Regions from separate parts of the Rhizobium sp. L9 genome, predicted to be linked through region 1. Evidence: riboswitches for the same ligand, from Rfam matches in the RefSeq annotation. Region 1 holds a riboswitch; each other region holds the start of a gene.
The links. Region 1 has a riboswitch for cobalamin ahead of nrdH (glutaredoxin-like protein NrdH). Riboswitches for the same ligand answer to the same signal wherever they lie in the genome.

Region 1 (5,179 bases):
CCATGGTCGGCGAGAATCTCGATGACGCGGCACTGGTCGACGCGGCCGTGGCCGCAGCCCTCCACCATCATTTCCAGCTCGGCCTTCAGAGCCATCAGGCTGCGGATGCGCTGCTCAACCTCAACGAGGCGAGCCTTGGCGATGGCGTCGGCCGAGGCGCAGGACTGGTTCGGATCATCCTGCAGCGTGAGCAGCGTGCGGATTGCCTCGATCTCGAAACCGAGCTCGCGCGCGTGGCGGATGAAAGCAAGGCGGCTGATGTCGGCAGGTTCGAAGGATCGCTGGTTGCCTTCGCTGCGGCTCGGGGCCGCAAGCAGGCCGATGCTCTCGTAATAGCGCACCGTCGGCACTTTGACGCCGCTGCGGCGGGCCGCCTCGCCAATCGTGATCTTTTTCATGATTTTTCTCTTGCACCTCTAGTCGCTAGAGGATGTAGGAGGGATGCTTCTGTTTGACAAGGAAGCGGATATGGCTGAGACGAGCGAGACACGATACAGGGTCGGTGGCATGGATTGCGCCGCCTGCGCGAGCAAGATCGATACCGCAGTCAGGCGCATAGCAGGCGTTGCCGATGTCTCAGTCTCGGTGGTGACAGGCACCATGACCATCCGGCATGACGGCAGCAGCGATCTCAAGGCGGTCGAGAAGAAGGTGACGGGGCTTGGTTATTCCGTTTCGCCCTTTGCCGGAAATGCGACGCCTGCGCGTGAAGACCGCCGGCACCATCATCACGATCATGCCGCTCATGGCCATGGAGATCACGACCATGCCGGGCATGATCACGACCATGCCCATGACGAGAAGGAAATCGAAGGCTCGCATGGGCACGACGATGCACCGATGACCGGTCCCTGGTGGCGGAGCAGGAAGGGCCGGCTGACCATTTTTTCGGGTGCGGCGCTCGTTGCCGCCTATGCCGTCGGCCATCTGGTGCCGGCGGTCGCGTCCTACGCCTTCATCGTCGCCATGCTGGTCGGTCTGGCTCCGATCGCGCGGCGCGCTGTCATGGCGGCATTCTCCGGCACGCCGTTCTCGATCGAGATGCTGATGACGATCGCCGCCGTCGGCGCTGTTATCATCAATGCCGGCGAGGAAGCGGCGACGGTCGTATTCCTGTTTCTCGTCGGCGAGTTGCTCGAAGGCGTGGCGGCGGGCAAGGCGCGTGAAAGCATACAGTCGCTGACGGCCCTGGTGCCGAAGACCGCGCTGCTCGAAGACAATGGGCAGATGCGAGAGGTGCCGGCTGAAAGCCTTGCCGTCGGCACGGTTATCATGGTTCGCCCCGGCGATCGCATCTCTGCCGACGGCGTCATCGTATCAGGCGAGAGCGCGATCGACGAGGCTCCGGTGACGGGCGAGAGCACGCCGGTGCGCAAGGGCGTCGACGCCGTGGTCTATGCCGGTACGGTCAATGGCGATGCGGTGCTGAGGGTTCGCGTCACGGCGGCTGCTGCCGACAATACTATCGCCCGCGTCGTCAAGCTGGTGGAAGAAGCGCAGGAATCGAAGGCGCCGACGGAGCGCTTCATCGAGCGGTTTTCGCGCTACTACACGCCGGGTGTGGTCGTCGTTGCCGCGCTGGTCGCGGTCGTTCCGCCGCCGTTCTTCGGCGGCGCGTGGAGTGAGTGGATCTACAAGGGTCTTGCCATCCTGCTGATCGGCTGCCCTTGCGCCCTCGTCATCTCGACGCCGGCGGCGATCGCGGCTTCGCTGTCGGCGGGCGCGAGGCGCGGGCTGCTGATGAAGGGCGGTGCGGTCCTGGAGACGCTCGGCAAGGTGACGATGGTCGCCTTCGACAAGACGGGCACGCTGACGGAAGGCAAGCCTCGGGTGACCGACATCCTTTCCTTTGGATTGGGTGAGGCGCAGCTCCTGTCGCGCGCGGCGGTGCTCGAGCAGGGCTCCAGCCATCCGCTGGCACAGGCGATTCTCCACCGCGCCAAGGCGGACGGCGTGCCCGTGCCACCCGCCTTCGAGCTGGAAGCGCTGCCGGGCAAGGGTGTCACCGGCAAAATCGGCGGCGAGGCAGTTGATCTCTTGTCGCCGCCAGCCGCCCGCGAGCGGGCGGCACTTAACGCGGAACAGGAGGCGCGTATTGCAGGGCTCAATGATGAGGGCAAGAGCGTGTCGGTGCTGCTCGTCAATGGCGCTGCGTCCGGCCTGATCGCCATGCGCGACGAGCCGCGCGAGGACGCCGCGGCCGGGCTCTCGGCGCTCAAATTGGCCGGTGTCAAGGCGATGATGCTGACCGGCGACAACAAGCGGACGGCGGCAGCGGTCGCAGACATGCTCGGCATCGACTGGCGGGGCGAGATGATGCCCGAGGACAAGCAGCGGGTCGTCGGCGAATTGAAGCGCAAGGGCTTCATAGTCGCCAAGGTCGGCGACGGCATCAACGACGCGCCGGCGCTCGCCGCCGCCGACATCGGTATCGCCATGGGCGGCGGCACCGATGTGGCGCTGGAGACGGCCGATGCCGCCGTGCTGCACGGGCGCGTTGGCGACGTGGCGCGAATGATCGCGCTTTCGCAGCGGACGATGCGCAATATCCTCGAGAATATCACCATTGCACTCGGGCTGAAGGCTGTCTTCCTGGTGACCACGATCATCGGGATCACCGGGCTCTGGACGGCGATTCTCGCCGATACCGGAGCCACCGTGCTGGTTACGATCAACGCGCTCAGGCTGCTCCGCGTAGAGGAATAAATCCTTTCCTCTTCGGAGCGCCGATTAGGGCCGATCCGGAATCGAAAACCGCAGAGCCGGCTACAGGCCGGCTCTCGTCGTTCAGGCCTTCTCCACAGTTCGTTTTGTTTAAGACTTCATTATCCATGTTTTTCACAGGAACGCAGTGATTTCAAACCTGCCGTAACGCAACGCACAAACCATCCGTTGACGTGAATTTCGATTCGCGTACTATATCTAGTGTTCAAGGTTCCTTCGATTCGTGAGGATCGCGGGCTAAGACGGGAATACGGTGCGTCTCGCCATGAGGGTGGGGCAAGGCCGGAGCTGCCCCCGCAACTGTGAGCGGAGAGCAACTGTCCGATTTCGGGTCACTGGGGCATGATGCCTCGGGAAGGCTGGGCAGGTGCTTCGACCCGTGAGCCAGGAGACCTGCCTTGAATGAAACGTCCACGGGCGGGGTGTCCGGAAGGTCGCGTGCATGCAGCGGAATGATCCGCGCTGTTGCGCTGCCCCGAACGACCGCATGAGCACTTCGGGGTTTGAAGTCATGTCGAGAGCATCAAGGCCGGCGCCCGCGCACATCCTGCGAGGGACCAAGTCAGGCGTTTAAAGCGCCAACCTTGCCAGATCACTATCAAGCATTTCCCCGGACGCCGCATGGCGCCCGATCCCAGTCCTGCGTCCTGAATTCATTGACTTCACGAGGAACATGATGAGCGTTACCGTTTACAGCAAGCCGGCCTGTGTCCAATGCACGGCCACTTACCGCGCCCTCGATCGCCTGGGCGTGGATTATGAGATCGTCGATATTTCCGAGGATGCCGAAGCGCTCGATCGCGTGCGTGGCATGGGCTACATGCAGGTTCCGGTCGTCGTTGCCGGCGAGCAGCATTGGGCGGGCTTCCGCCCCGACATGATCAGCGCGCTCTCCTGACCGGAGAAAAGGAGTGGGGCTGATCGTCTATTATTCCAGCCGATCCGGGAACACCCATCGTTTCGTCGAGAAGCTGGGATTGCGCGCGGCGCGCATTCCCCTCGGCGCTGAGGCCATCCACATTCGCGAACCCTATGTGCTGATCTCGCCTACCTATTGCGGAAACGGCGGTAAAGGGGCCGTGCCCAAGCAGGTGATCCGCTTCCTCAACGAGGCGGAAAACCGCTCCAACATCCGCGGCGTGATTGCTGCGGGCAACAGCAATTTCGGCGAGACCTATGGGCTCGCCGGCGATGTCATCTCGAAGAAGTGCCAGGTGCCGTACCTCTACAGGTTCGAGCTCCTGGGAACTGCCGATGATATCGCCAACGTCAAAGACGGGATGGGACGATTTTGGACACGGGAACAAATCTGACGCGGGACGCGGGCGCAAAACCGCTGAAAGCGGCCGAAACACTCGACTATCATGCACTGAACGCGATGCTGAACCTCTACGACGACGAGGGAAAGATCCAGCTCGACAAGGATCGCGTGGCGGCCAAGCAATATTTCCTGCAGCATGTGAACCAGAACACCGTGTTCTTTCACAATCTTCGGGAAAAGCTCGATTACCTCGTCGCGGAGGGCTATTACGAGCAGGAGGTTCTCGACCAGTATTCCTTCAATTTCGTCCGCGACCTGTTCGATCAGGCCTATGCCAAGAAATTCCGGTTTCCTACCTTCCTCGGGGCTTTCAAATATTACACCAGCTATACGCTGAAGACCTTCGACGAAAAGCGCTATCTCGAGCGCTACGAAGACCGCATCTGCATGGTGGCGCTGGCTTTGGCGCGCGGCGATGAGGCCCTTGCTCGCGACATAGTCGACGAGATCATTTCCGGCCGCTTCCAGCCGGCAACGCCCACCTTCCTCAATGCAGGCAAGAAGCAGCGCGGCGAACTCGTTTCCTGTTTCCTGCTGCGCGTCGAGGACAACATGGAATCGATCGGCCGGTCGATCAATTCGGCGCTGCAGTTGTCGAAACGCGGCGGCGGCGTGGCCCTGTCGCTGTCCAATATCCGCGAGGCGGGCGCGCCGATCAAGCAGATCGAAAACCAGTCCTCCGGCATCATCCCCGTCATGAAGCTCCTGGAAGACAGCTTCTCCTATGCCAATCAGCTCGGTGCGCGGCAGGGGGCGGGTGCGGTTTATCTGAACGCCCATCATCCCGATATCATGCGCTTTCTCGACACCAAGCGTGAAAACGCCGATGAGAAAATCCGCATCAAGACGCTGTCGCTCGGCGTTGTCGTGCCCGACATCACCTTCGAACTCGCCAAGAACAATGAGGACATGTACCTGTTCTCGCCCTACGACGTGGAACGGGTCTACGGCGTGCCTTTCACCGAGATTTCGGTGACGGAGAAGTACCGGGAAATGGTGGCGGACGCCCGCATCTCGAAGAAGAAGATCAAGGCGCGCGAATTCTTCCAGGTCATCGCCGAAATCCAGTTCGAAAGCGGCTACCCTTACATCATGTTCGAGGACACGGTGAACCGCTCGAACCCGATTGCCGGG
Region 2 (5,179 bases), on a different contig from region 1:
GTATAGGCGGCGTAGATGGAGGCGAGTACTGGCGGCAGGCGGTCCGACAGTTCCTCCTTTTCCGGCACGAGGAACGGAATTTTCTCATCCCTGATCCTCGCCTTGGCTCTTACAAGCCTCTGCCCCATGGCCTTCGGAGAGACGAGAAACCGCGCGGCGATGTCCGCAGCGGTCAGGCCTAGCACGGTCTGGAGGATCAGCGGCGTCCGCGCCGACGCATCGATGCCAGGATGTGCGCAGGCAAACATGAGCGCTAGTCGCCTGTCCGCAATCTCCTCGTCCATTTCCGCCGCGGCCGAGAGTTCCTCGGTAACGAGGGCAAGATGATCGGCGCTCTTCGCCTTCACTTTGTCTTTGCGCCAGTCATCGAGTTTGCGCCTGCGCGCGATGGTCAACAGCCAGGCATCGGGGTTGTCGGGCACGCCATCGACAGGCCATTTTTCGAGAGCCGTGAGGAAAGCCGTCGCGAGCGCATCCTCCGCGGACGCGATATCACCCAAACGCCCGCCAATGTAAGCGACGAGTCGTCCATAGCTCTCGCGCGCCACCCGCTCTGCTACACCTCGGGCAACGCTGGAACCAGAAACCGTCATCCCGCATATTCCGACGCATCCCTGATGCGACGAACCTCAACCGTTCCCCAGGTCGCGGCAGGACAGCGTGCCGCCCATTTGTTGGCCTCGTCCATATCGGCGACGTCGATGATAAAGTACCCACCGAACTGTTCGCGAACATCGGCATAAGGGCCGTCCAAAACGCTGACCTCGTTTCCTTGAACACGAACGAGACTGGCCTCAGAGGAACTGACGAGCGCATTGCTGGAGACAAATGCTGCCGCCTTCTCCAGCGCTTGTTGATAGGCATACATCTGCTCCATGAAGCGCCCCATGTCCTGAGGCGCTATGGACCTCCCGGCAGTTTCGTCCGCATGCAGCATCAGCATGTAGCGCATCGCTTTATCCTCAGTGAAACCAATTCCCCGCGGGAACGAGCGCCGAGAATAACAATTCGGATGAAGAAGGGAACTGCTGGTGACGGCTGCAGTGTCCGCCTCCGGATGCAACGAGTGCCGACTTACCTCACGGAAGAATACCCGCATCTTCTGGATAAAATCTCGAAAATGCGCTAGGAATTGATCCAAGCTTATTAAGAGAAACACGTTAAGAGACAAGGTACGGCGGATGGACGCCACCTTTGACCGATCGACACTTTCTCATTCCCGGACGACGCCGTGAAACGCCGAAATCTGTCTCTTGCTCTTATGCTTGCGCTGGCATCACCGGCCGCAGCACAGACCAGCGCTATTTGCAACGACTTGCGCGGTCGCCTTGCCGACCTGCCACGATCGATCGGTAGCAATAACGGGCCGGAAGCGCGCCAATATGCAAATGCCATGGCCGAGCAGAACCTCGAGCTGCGCAAGGTCCGCAACGATCTGCGCAATAACGGATGCACTTCAGGCAGCATGGTCGTGATTGGCAGTGACAACGCCGACTTTTGCGCCGAACTCTCTGACGCCGAAGCCCGGATGATCGACAATATCCGTTATCTCCAGGAGCGCCGCGACGAGCTGCGCAACCACGGCGACGGCAGTGACGACGCGCGCCGAGAATTGACGGCGGCACTCGAACGCAACGGCTGCAACAGCGACAATTTCTATGCCCCGACCGAGCGTAGCGCAGACGACCCCGCCCCGAGTGTCGAGGAACAGGCGATGCGCACCGATACCTTCATTCCGCTCGGCGGCGGTGAAGAGACCGATCTGCGTTACGGCCTGCCGAGGGCCGAAATGTTTTCACCGATCAGCACCATCTGCGTGCGCAGCTGCGACGGTGGCTTCTTCCCGATCAGCTCAAATACCACCTCGGTGGATTTCGGCCGCGATGCCCAGACCTGCGCCAAGATGTGCCCCGGCATTGAAACCGAGCTCTTCTATCGCGACGTGACCAGCACCGACTCCTCGAACATGATCTCGGTCGCAACGGGCGCGCCCTATAGCGCCATGAAGAACGCTTTTGTCTACAAGAACCGCGCGCCTGGCGAGAAAAATTCCTGCGCCTGCAATCTCACCGCCTATTACGAGGAGATGCGCGGCAAGCAGGCCCTGAGCGAACCGCCGCAGCAGGGCTCGATCACGACGGTCCGCACTAAACCGCCGACGAAAGATACTGCGGCAGCATCAGCCCCGCCGCAGCCATCCGTTGCCGAACGTCCCTACGACCCCACGCAGAACAAGGTTCGTCAGGTCGGCCCGCAATTCCTTGCCGGCGACCAGGGCTCGATCGACCTTGCCAATCCGGCGACGCCGGGTCCGCAACCACAGCAGCAGTAATTGCTACGGGTCGTTGCGTCCCCATCCGTCGTGGAAAACGAGTTCCTCGAGCGGCAGCCGCTGCCGCCAACCTTTGACCGAAAGTTCCGGTTCGTCATAAAGACGGTCGACAAAGCCGGCGCAGAGCCAGGCGACCACCTCGATATGCTCCGGTATGCCGAGAATTGTTTTCAGGTCGCCTTCATGAAAGATGCTGACCCAGCCGATGCCGACCCCTTCGGCGCGGGCCGCGAGCCAGAGATTCTGAATGGCGCAAACGGTCGAATAGGAATCCATCCTCGGATTGTGCGTCCGTCCCAGCACCACGCTGCCGCCGCGGGTGGGATCGCAGGTTACGCATATGCCGAGCGGCGCCTCCACGATGCCTTCGAGCTTGAGGGATCGATAGGCCTGCCGCCGCTCGCCTTCGAACATCGAAGCTGCCTCTTCGTTGGCCACGGCAAAGGCGTTGCGCACGCGGGTGCGGACGGTTGCACTTTTCACGAGAATGAAATTCCATGGCTGCATGAAGCCGACCGACGGCGCATGATGGGCGGCGGTCAGGAGCCGCGCCACGACATCGTCGGGCAAGGGATCGGGCAGGAACTGGCTGCGCACGTCACGCCGCGTCATGATTGCGTGATAGACGGCTTCACGTTCGGCCATGGAAAAACCGGATGCCGCCGAAAGGGCATCCGCATAAGAGGGTCGCATCGTCAAATCCCCAACAACGCAACCGCCCGCCGTCCGCGCGGGTTGGGTCTATCTCGCCAGGCCGGTCTTCTGACTCGGCTTCATCCATCTGCCGCAGCCTTCCCGGCAAAGCCAGTGGCGTGATGAAGCGGCAGACGTCGGCCTTACAGCGTTGGGCACGTTCCGGCCTTGCACCGGATTCCCGATTCTCCCGCCTCGAGGGCGGGCACCTGACGGCGCATCTATTTCAGGAAATCGGAACGGAGGCAAGCGTCGGCACGTCAGCCTTAAAGAGGCGAACCCGTGATTTCGCCTCGCAAATTTTGCGTGACAATGAGCGGCCGCGACGCTACATACGCGGAATGTCGACGACTTCAGCCTACGCCTCCTCGCGATTTTATTCGTACCGCTGCTTCCAGCGGATGCGGGTCTGTGCGTAACTGAATTCAACGCGACGACAACCCGAACAGCCGCTAGTCTACCTGGCGGCTTTTCTGTTCCGCACGGTATGACCAAACAGGAGCCATGCCGTGCCCGACACCATCGATGATCTGCGTATTCTCGAGATCACCCCGCTGACCAGACCCGCCGATGTCATCGCGGAAATCCCCCGAACCGCCGCCGTCAGCGAGACGGTGACCAGCAACCGCCACGCGGTCCATAAGATTCTCGAGGGTGAAGACGACCGCCTGATCGTCGTCATCGGCCCCTGCTCCATCCACGATCCGGTTGCTGCACGCGAGTATGCCGCGCGGCTGGCCGAGCAGCGACAGCGCTTCTCCAGTGATCTGGAAATCGTCATGCGCGTCTATTTCGAAAAGCCGCGCACCACAGTCGGCTGGAAGGGCTTGATGAACGACCCGCATCTCGACGGCAGCTACCGTATCGAGGAAGGGCTGAGAATTGCCAGAAGGCTGCTGCTCGACATCAACGCGATGGGCCTTCCCGCCGGGGTCGAATTCCTCGAGACGATCACACCGCAATACATTGCCGACCTCGTCAGCTGGGGTGCGATCGGCGCCCGCACGACCGAGAGCCAGATCCATCGCCAGCTCGCCTCCGGCCTCTCCTGCCCGATCGGCTTCAAGAACGGCACCGACGGCGGGGCTCGCGTCGCGATCGACGCGATCCTGGCCGCTTCACAACCGCATCACTTCCCGGCCGTCACCAAGGACGGACAGGCGGCAATCGCCTCGACAAAGGGCAATGAGGACTGCCACATCATTCTGCGCGGCGGCAAGCGGCCGAATTATGAGGCGGCCGATGTCGGAGCCGTCACAGCGGAATGCCTGAAACTCGGGGTCACCCCGCGCATCCTCATCGACGCCAGCCATGCCAACAGCAGCAAAGATCCGATGAACCAGCCACGGGTTGTCAAGGACGTCGCCGGACAGATCTCCGCGGGCAATCACCACATCAAGGGCATGATGATCGAAAGCAACCTCGTTGCCGGCCGCCAGGATCTCGTTCCCGGCAAGCCGCTCGTCTACGGCCAGTCCATCACCGATGGCTGCATTGACTGGGATATGTCGGTGAGTGTGCTGGAAGATCTGGCGGACGCCGCTCGCAGGCGGCGCCGAGCGGCAGCGGCTTAAGCCGCCGGAAAATACCTGACATAGGCAAACTCGTCACCATCAGGTGACCAGCAGGGCACGTTGATCGTGCCCTGCCCGCCGAAAAGCTCGAACAGCGTCTTCAGGTTGCCGCCGTCCATATCCATCAGCCGCAACCGCACGTCGAGATCGCGCGGATGGTCAAAGACCGAAGGATCGTAGGACAGGATCAGCACCTTGTCGTTTTTGGGCGATGGATGGGGAAACCAGTTCCCGTGATTGTCCGACGTCACCTGTTCGAGGCCTGTGCCATCCGGATGGATGCGCCAGATCTGCATCAGCCCGGTGCGGCTGGAATTGAAATAGACCCATTGGCCGTCGGCGGAATAATCCGGCCCGTCGTTGCGGCCTTCGCCATACGTCAGCCGCGTCTCGACGCCGCCGTCGACTGAGATCGTATAAATATCGAAAAGATCGTCGCGAATGCCGCAATAGGCGAGCTGGCGGCCATCCGGTGACCAGCCATGCCAATAGGACGGCTGGTTTTGCGTGATGAGCCGCGGCGTGCCGCCTTCGACCGGCAGGATGTAGATCGTCGACTTGCCGAACTCCGTCTTGTCCG
Region 3 (5,179 bases), on a different contig from region 1:
ACCGAATAGATGAAGCTCATCGCGCCAGCGATGCCGAGAGCCAGAACGAGCTTATCCGCCCCGTACTCGCCGAAACTGGTCATGAAGGAGACGAGGCGGTCGTCGAAGTGCAGCACCGTGCCGAGGATCCAGAGGGTTACTCCGAAAACCACAACCGACACGCATTGCCTTCCGGCCCTGCTTCGAAAAAACGCAGGCATTATCGCATTCTCCATCTCCACCCTCTGCCGGACTATCACGAAAATCTGAAATGTTCGTTGAAACCATAAGGCGAATTGTTGGAGGTGGCAGCCCGTCCGTTGCGGTGCTGTCCGGACCTCGGCTGCGCTACGGCGTTTCGCTGGTGCTGCTTGGAAGATTAGAGGATGTCCGGATTCAAGACGAGGGGAGCCCCACGAAAGAACGAGGGCGAGCGTGCTGTCGCATCGCTCGCCCTGTCTCGCTCTTCAGGCGGTGACGATCAGCAGCGGAACGCTGACGACCAGACCGACCATAACTAAGGTGAGCGTCACGACCCTCATCAAGCGCAGGCGCCGCGTACGCTCCCCACTCCAATCATATGCCATAGCTTCCGTCTCCTTGGGACAAGGAAGTAGTCCCGGTCAGACCCGGTTCAATAGAGATGACGCGATTTGCTTGCGTAAGGCTGGATAGTATGAGGGATGTCTAATTCTCTAGAGGCGCAGCGACCAGCGCTGTCCATTGCTGGTCATCCGAACGACCACCAGCGGCTCGACATCGACGAGCCAGAACGAGGGGAGGGGAGCCTGAAGCACATGCGCAATCGCTGTTCTTATAATCGATGCGTGGGTGACGGCTATCACATGACCGCCGAGCGTGGATTGTTCATCCATCCAGCCGGCGACGCGCGTCCGCAGACCGAGAAAACTGTCGCCGCCATGTGGGGCGGCTTCCGGATCGCTCATCCAAGCCATGAGGTTCTCCGGCTCTTCGGTGCCGATTGCCGCAATCGGCCTGCCGGCCCAGCGGCCATTGTCGCAGTCGGCAAGCCGCTGTTCTATTTGAGCGTCGAGACCGAGGGCTGTAGCGGTCTGGCGGGCACGCAAAGCCGGGCTCGTGACGATCCGGTCGGCGCGAGGCAGGGCGGTCATCCGGCCGGCTTCTTCAGCGGCCTTGTCTTCCAGCGGCTCATCCAGCGGGAACAGGGCCTTGCGGCTCGCCGCCGTGGCGCCGTGACAGATCCAGGTGAGGCGGGTATTCACGGTTGTTCCGATCTTCGCAATATGGTGGGGACGACCCTTCGCCGGCGTCTCGAAGTTTCGTTGACAGTCTCTTCGGCGTCCAGATATAACCGTGCTGTTGCGGGTTTGGAAGCCGGTGGAAATCCGGCGCGGTCGCGCCACTGTGACCAGCGTTTCGAAGTTCTTTACGCTGGAAGTCAGACCCTGCCGCACAACACTCTTTCGACTGAACGCGTCATTCCGGAGGGATACATGTCTGACACCACTTTCGCGCCCGTTGCGGCACCGGCGCCAATCCCTGTAGGGGAAATCCTGCCCTGGGCGGTTTTCGGCGGCCTGCTGATGCTCATCGTTCTTTATTTCGTCGGCACCGAGGAAGGCGCGATGGCGCTGTTCAACGGCATGTATGTGCACGAATTCGTGCATGACGGCCGCCATCTGCTCGGCTTTCCCTGCCACTAAAGCGCATCGCGATCTTTCAGATTCGCTTTTCGCGCTTTAGGTCTTTGTTTACGCATGTCGTTATCGCAAAACCGCTGCACACTTTTGCGCGACATGCTTAGGGGGAATATTGACATGGTTGGAAAGCTTCTGCTTCGCGGCATGCTCGCGGGCCTGATTGCTGGTATCCTCGTTTTCGCTTTCGCCCATATCTTCGGCGAGCCGCTGGTCGATGCGGCAATCGCCTTCGAGGAGGCGAGCGCCCAGGCGGCGGGCGAAGCTGCCGAACCTGAAATCGTCAGCCGGGCCACGCAGGCTGGTCTCGGCCTTTTCACCGGCGTCATGGCCTACAGTATCGCCGTCGGCGGGCTCTTTTCGCTCGCCTTCGCCTTCGTACATGGCCGCTTCAGCAGCCTCTCGGCGCGCGGCACCTCGGCCGTTATCGCCATTGCCGCCTTCGTGGCAGTGGTGTTTGTTCCCGGAATCAAATATCCGGCCAACCCCCCGGCGGTCGGCAATCCCGAAACGATCGGCGTCAGGACCGAGCTGTTCTTCCTGATGATTGTCGTTTCGCTCGCCTCGCTGGTTGCCGCGGTCGCGCTGTCGCGCCGCCTTGGCGAGCGCTTCGGTCTCTGGAACGGCGCGATCATCGCCGGCATCGCCTATCTCGTCTTCATCGGCTTCGTGCTTTATCTGTTGCCGCCGATCAACGAGGTGCCCGAGAATTTCTCGGCGATGGTACTCTGGCGGTTCCGCACCACCTCGCTCGGCATGCATGCGATCCTTTGGGCAACGCTCGGTCTGGTTTTCGGAGCGCTGGCAGAAAGGGGTCTTGCCGCCAAGAGTGGACTGCGGCCGGCGTTCCGGTGATGCAGCATATTGGCAGGTTTGCTTTTCTCGGTCTCATCGCGAGCCTGTTGCCAATGTTTATCGGAAATGCTTTCGGCCATGGGAGCAGCTCTGGCGGCTCCGATACCGGGCTCGATATTCCGGCAATTTCCCACGGCGAGATGGCGATCATTTCGGAGTATCGCAGCAGCATCAGCATGCTGGCGTCACGGGCGGCCGATACGAACGAATCGTTCCGGCGTGTCCTGAACTACGCCGAAATCCAGTATTCCTATTGCCTCTGGGGTCGGATGCCCGGCAGCGTGACGGACGAGGAGAGCCCGTTCAACCAATGCGCCCATGCCTATCTCGCGGCGACGAAAGCCGTGCTGCTGGCGATGCGTGAGATGCCGCGGGAGGCAACCGCGGCGGGCGAAATCATATCGGCCATCGACGCCGAGATGGCGGGTCGCGGGCTTGCCTTCATTACCTGCCAGTTCAGCGGCGAGGCATTCAATACCGCCAATATCATCAAGCCGAGTTGGAGCAAGGTGCCGCTTCATCCTGCCAGCATGGCGTCCCTGACGGGGTTGGCCGCCATGTTGGGGCTTGCCATCCTGACGCTTCGCCGCTTCCTGCGGCCGAAGGCTCAGTCGTCGGAATAGCGCTGCTCGCGCCACGGATCGCCATACATATGGTAGCCGTTCTTTTCCCAGAAGCCTGCCTCGTCGGCGGCGAGCAACTCGATGCGGCGCAGCCATTTGGCGCTTTTCCAGAAATAAAGATGCGGCGCGACGAGGCGCATTGGGCCGCCGTGCTCCGGTGTCAGCGGCAGGCCGTCCCAGGAGGTCGCCAGGATCGCATCCTCGGCGGCGAAATCGGCGAGCGGCAGATTGGTGGTGTAGCCGTCATAGCTCGTCAGCATCACGTAGGCTGCTTCCGGTTTCGGCATGGCGCGATCGAGCAGATCCCGCGTCGAAACGCCTTTCCAGTTGTTGTCATAACGCGACCAAGTGGTGACGCAGTGAATGTCGCTCACCCCAGTGCTCTGCTCCATCGCCTGGAAATCGGCCCAGGTGAGGGTGAGAGGCGTTTCGACCAAACCACGCACTTCAAGCCGCCAGCTCTCGGTTGAAATGACCGGCTGCTGGCCGAGATCGAGCACCGGCCAATTCTTGACGAGGTGCTGGCCGGGCGGCAGGCGCTCGGTCTCGGGCCTGCTGATGCGCCCGGTCAGGAACTTGCCCTCTGACGCCCAGCGGCGCTTGGAGTTGGTGAGTTTGCTGTCGGCGGGCGTCTGGTCGTCGCTCATGAATGGGTTTCCTTGCGGTGCAGCAATAGGACATCCGTCCCTGCCGAGTGTCAAGTTCCGGTGAGCCCTTGGAAATCCTCGCTTGCCTCATTAAACTGAGCCGTCGGGCATGCCTTGCTGGGGAGTGAAGGCAGAAAGGGAGGAGCCGGATCTGTCTTCGAAATATCGTGCCATCGCGGCGCTGCTGCTGGTGCCGCTCGTCATCTTCGCCTTCTTCACCTATGGAAGCGCGATTGCGACGCGCGCCTATATGCAGGAGGCTTCCGCTCAGGCGGGAACGGCGCTGCGCCTCGCCGTCTCGGCGCTCAGCGGCCACCTCAACCGCTACGAGGCGCTGCCGGCGCTGATCGCCGATCACGACGATATCAAGGAACTGGTGAGCGCGCCCAACGATATGGCGCTGCGTGATGCGGCCAATCTCTATCTCAAGGAGATCAACGGGCTTTTAAAATCCTCCGACATCTATGTGGTGAAGCCGGACGGGGAGACGATCGCGGCGAGCAATTACGATGGACCGGGGAGCTTCGTCGGCCAGAATTTCAATTACCGGCCCTATTTCCAGGAGGCGATCGAAGGCCGGCAGGCGCGGTTTTACGCACTTGGCACCACATCGCTAAAGCGAGGATATTATTTTTCGGCTCCGATCAGGGTCGGTGCGGACATTCGCGGCGTCATCGTCTTCAAGGTCGATATCGACATGATCGAATCCTCCTGGAGCGGTGGCGAATACAAGATCTTCGTCTCCGATCCCGAGGGCATCATCTTCATGTCCGGCAGCCCGGAATGGCTCTATGGCGCGATCCTGCCGCTGACCGCCGATCGTATTGCCCGGACCGAGGCGTCGCGGCGATACGCCAATGCGAAGCTGACGGCGCTGCCGGTGACGCGCCATCGCTTCGAGCCGCATGATCTGATGACGCTTGCGAGTGATCGGGGCGCAAGCGAGTATCTGGTGCTGTCGCATTACATGCCGGCCGAGGACTGGACGGTGAATGTGCTGATGGAGACAAGCTCCATCCGCGCTCAGGCGCGCACCGCGCTTGTCGCCGTCTTTCTCATCCTTTGCATCGCCGGCCTTGCTGTCGCGGTCATTCGCCAGCGGCGGGCGCGACTTGCCGAGCGCATGCAGATGCAGGCCGAAGCGCGGGGTGAGCTCGAGCGGCGGGTGGAGGAGCGCACGGCAGATCTTGCCCGCGTCAACAGCCGCATCGAGGAGGAGATCGCCGAGCGGCGGTTGACCGAGCAGCAGCTTCGCCAGACCCAGGCCGATCTCATCCAGGCGGGCAAACTCGCTGGGCTCGGGCAGATGTCGGCTGCCCTTTCGCATGAATTCAATCAGCCGCTCGCCGCCGCCAAGACCTATACGGACAGTGCCTCGGTGCTGATCGATCGAGGC

Region 2: it holds a riboswitch for cobalamin, as region 1 does, so the genes downstream of both, bluB (5,6-dimethylbenzimidazole synthase) here and nrdH (glutaredoxin-like protein NrdH) in region 1, are expected to answer to the same signal.
Region 3: it holds a riboswitch for cobalamin, as region 1 does, so the genes downstream of both, CO660_RS03400 (CbtB domain-containing protein) here and nrdH (glutaredoxin-like protein NrdH) in region 1, are expected to answer to the same signal.

Annotation. Positions count from the first base shown of each region.
Region 1 is NZ_NWSZ01000048.1:16,624-21,802, forward strand. It holds gene CO660_RS31025 (helix-turn-helix domain-containing protein) at 1-398, opposite strand, end outside; gene CO660_RS31030 (heavy metal translocating P-type ATPase) at 469-2,706, shown strand; cobalamin riboswitch at 2,916-3,140, shown strand; gene nrdH (glutaredoxin-like protein NrdH) at 3,401-3,622, shown strand; gene nrdI (class Ib ribonucleoside-diphosphate reductase assembly flavoprotein NrdI) at 3,636-4,037, shown strand; gene nrdE (class 1b ribonucleoside-diphosphate reductase subunit alpha) at 4,016-5,179, shown strand, end outside.
Region 2 is NZ_NWSZ01000012.1:12,800-17,978, reverse strand. It holds gene CO660_RS13865 (DUF6596 domain-containing protein) at 1-593, opposite strand, end outside; gene CO660_RS13860 (YciI family protein) at 590-952, opposite strand; gene CO660_RS13855 (DUF2865 domain-containing protein) at 1,232-2,332, shown strand; gene bluB (5,6-dimethylbenzimidazole synthase) at 2,336-3,025, opposite strand; cobalamin riboswitch at 3,067-3,253, opposite strand; gene CO660_RS13845 (3-deoxy-7-phosphoheptulonate synthase) at 3,535-4,599, shown strand; gene CO660_RS13840 (TolB family protein) at 4,596-5,179, opposite strand, start outside.
Region 3 is NZ_NWSZ01000003.1:317,872-323,050, forward strand. It holds gene CO660_RS03390 (bifunctional diguanylate cyclase/phosphodiesterase) at 1-200, opposite strand, end outside; gene CO660_RS03395 (histidine phosphatase family protein) at 675-1,223, opposite strand; cobalamin riboswitch at 1,280-1,429, shown strand; gene CO660_RS03400 (CbtB domain-containing protein) at 1,455-1,664, shown strand; gene CO660_RS03410 (CbtA family protein) at 1,779-2,513, shown strand; gene CO660_RS03415 (hypothetical protein) at 2,567-3,136, shown strand; gene CO660_RS03420 (sulfite oxidase-like oxidoreductase) at 3,121-3,783, opposite strand; gene CO660_RS03425 (sensor histidine kinase) at 3,893-5,179, shown strand, end outside.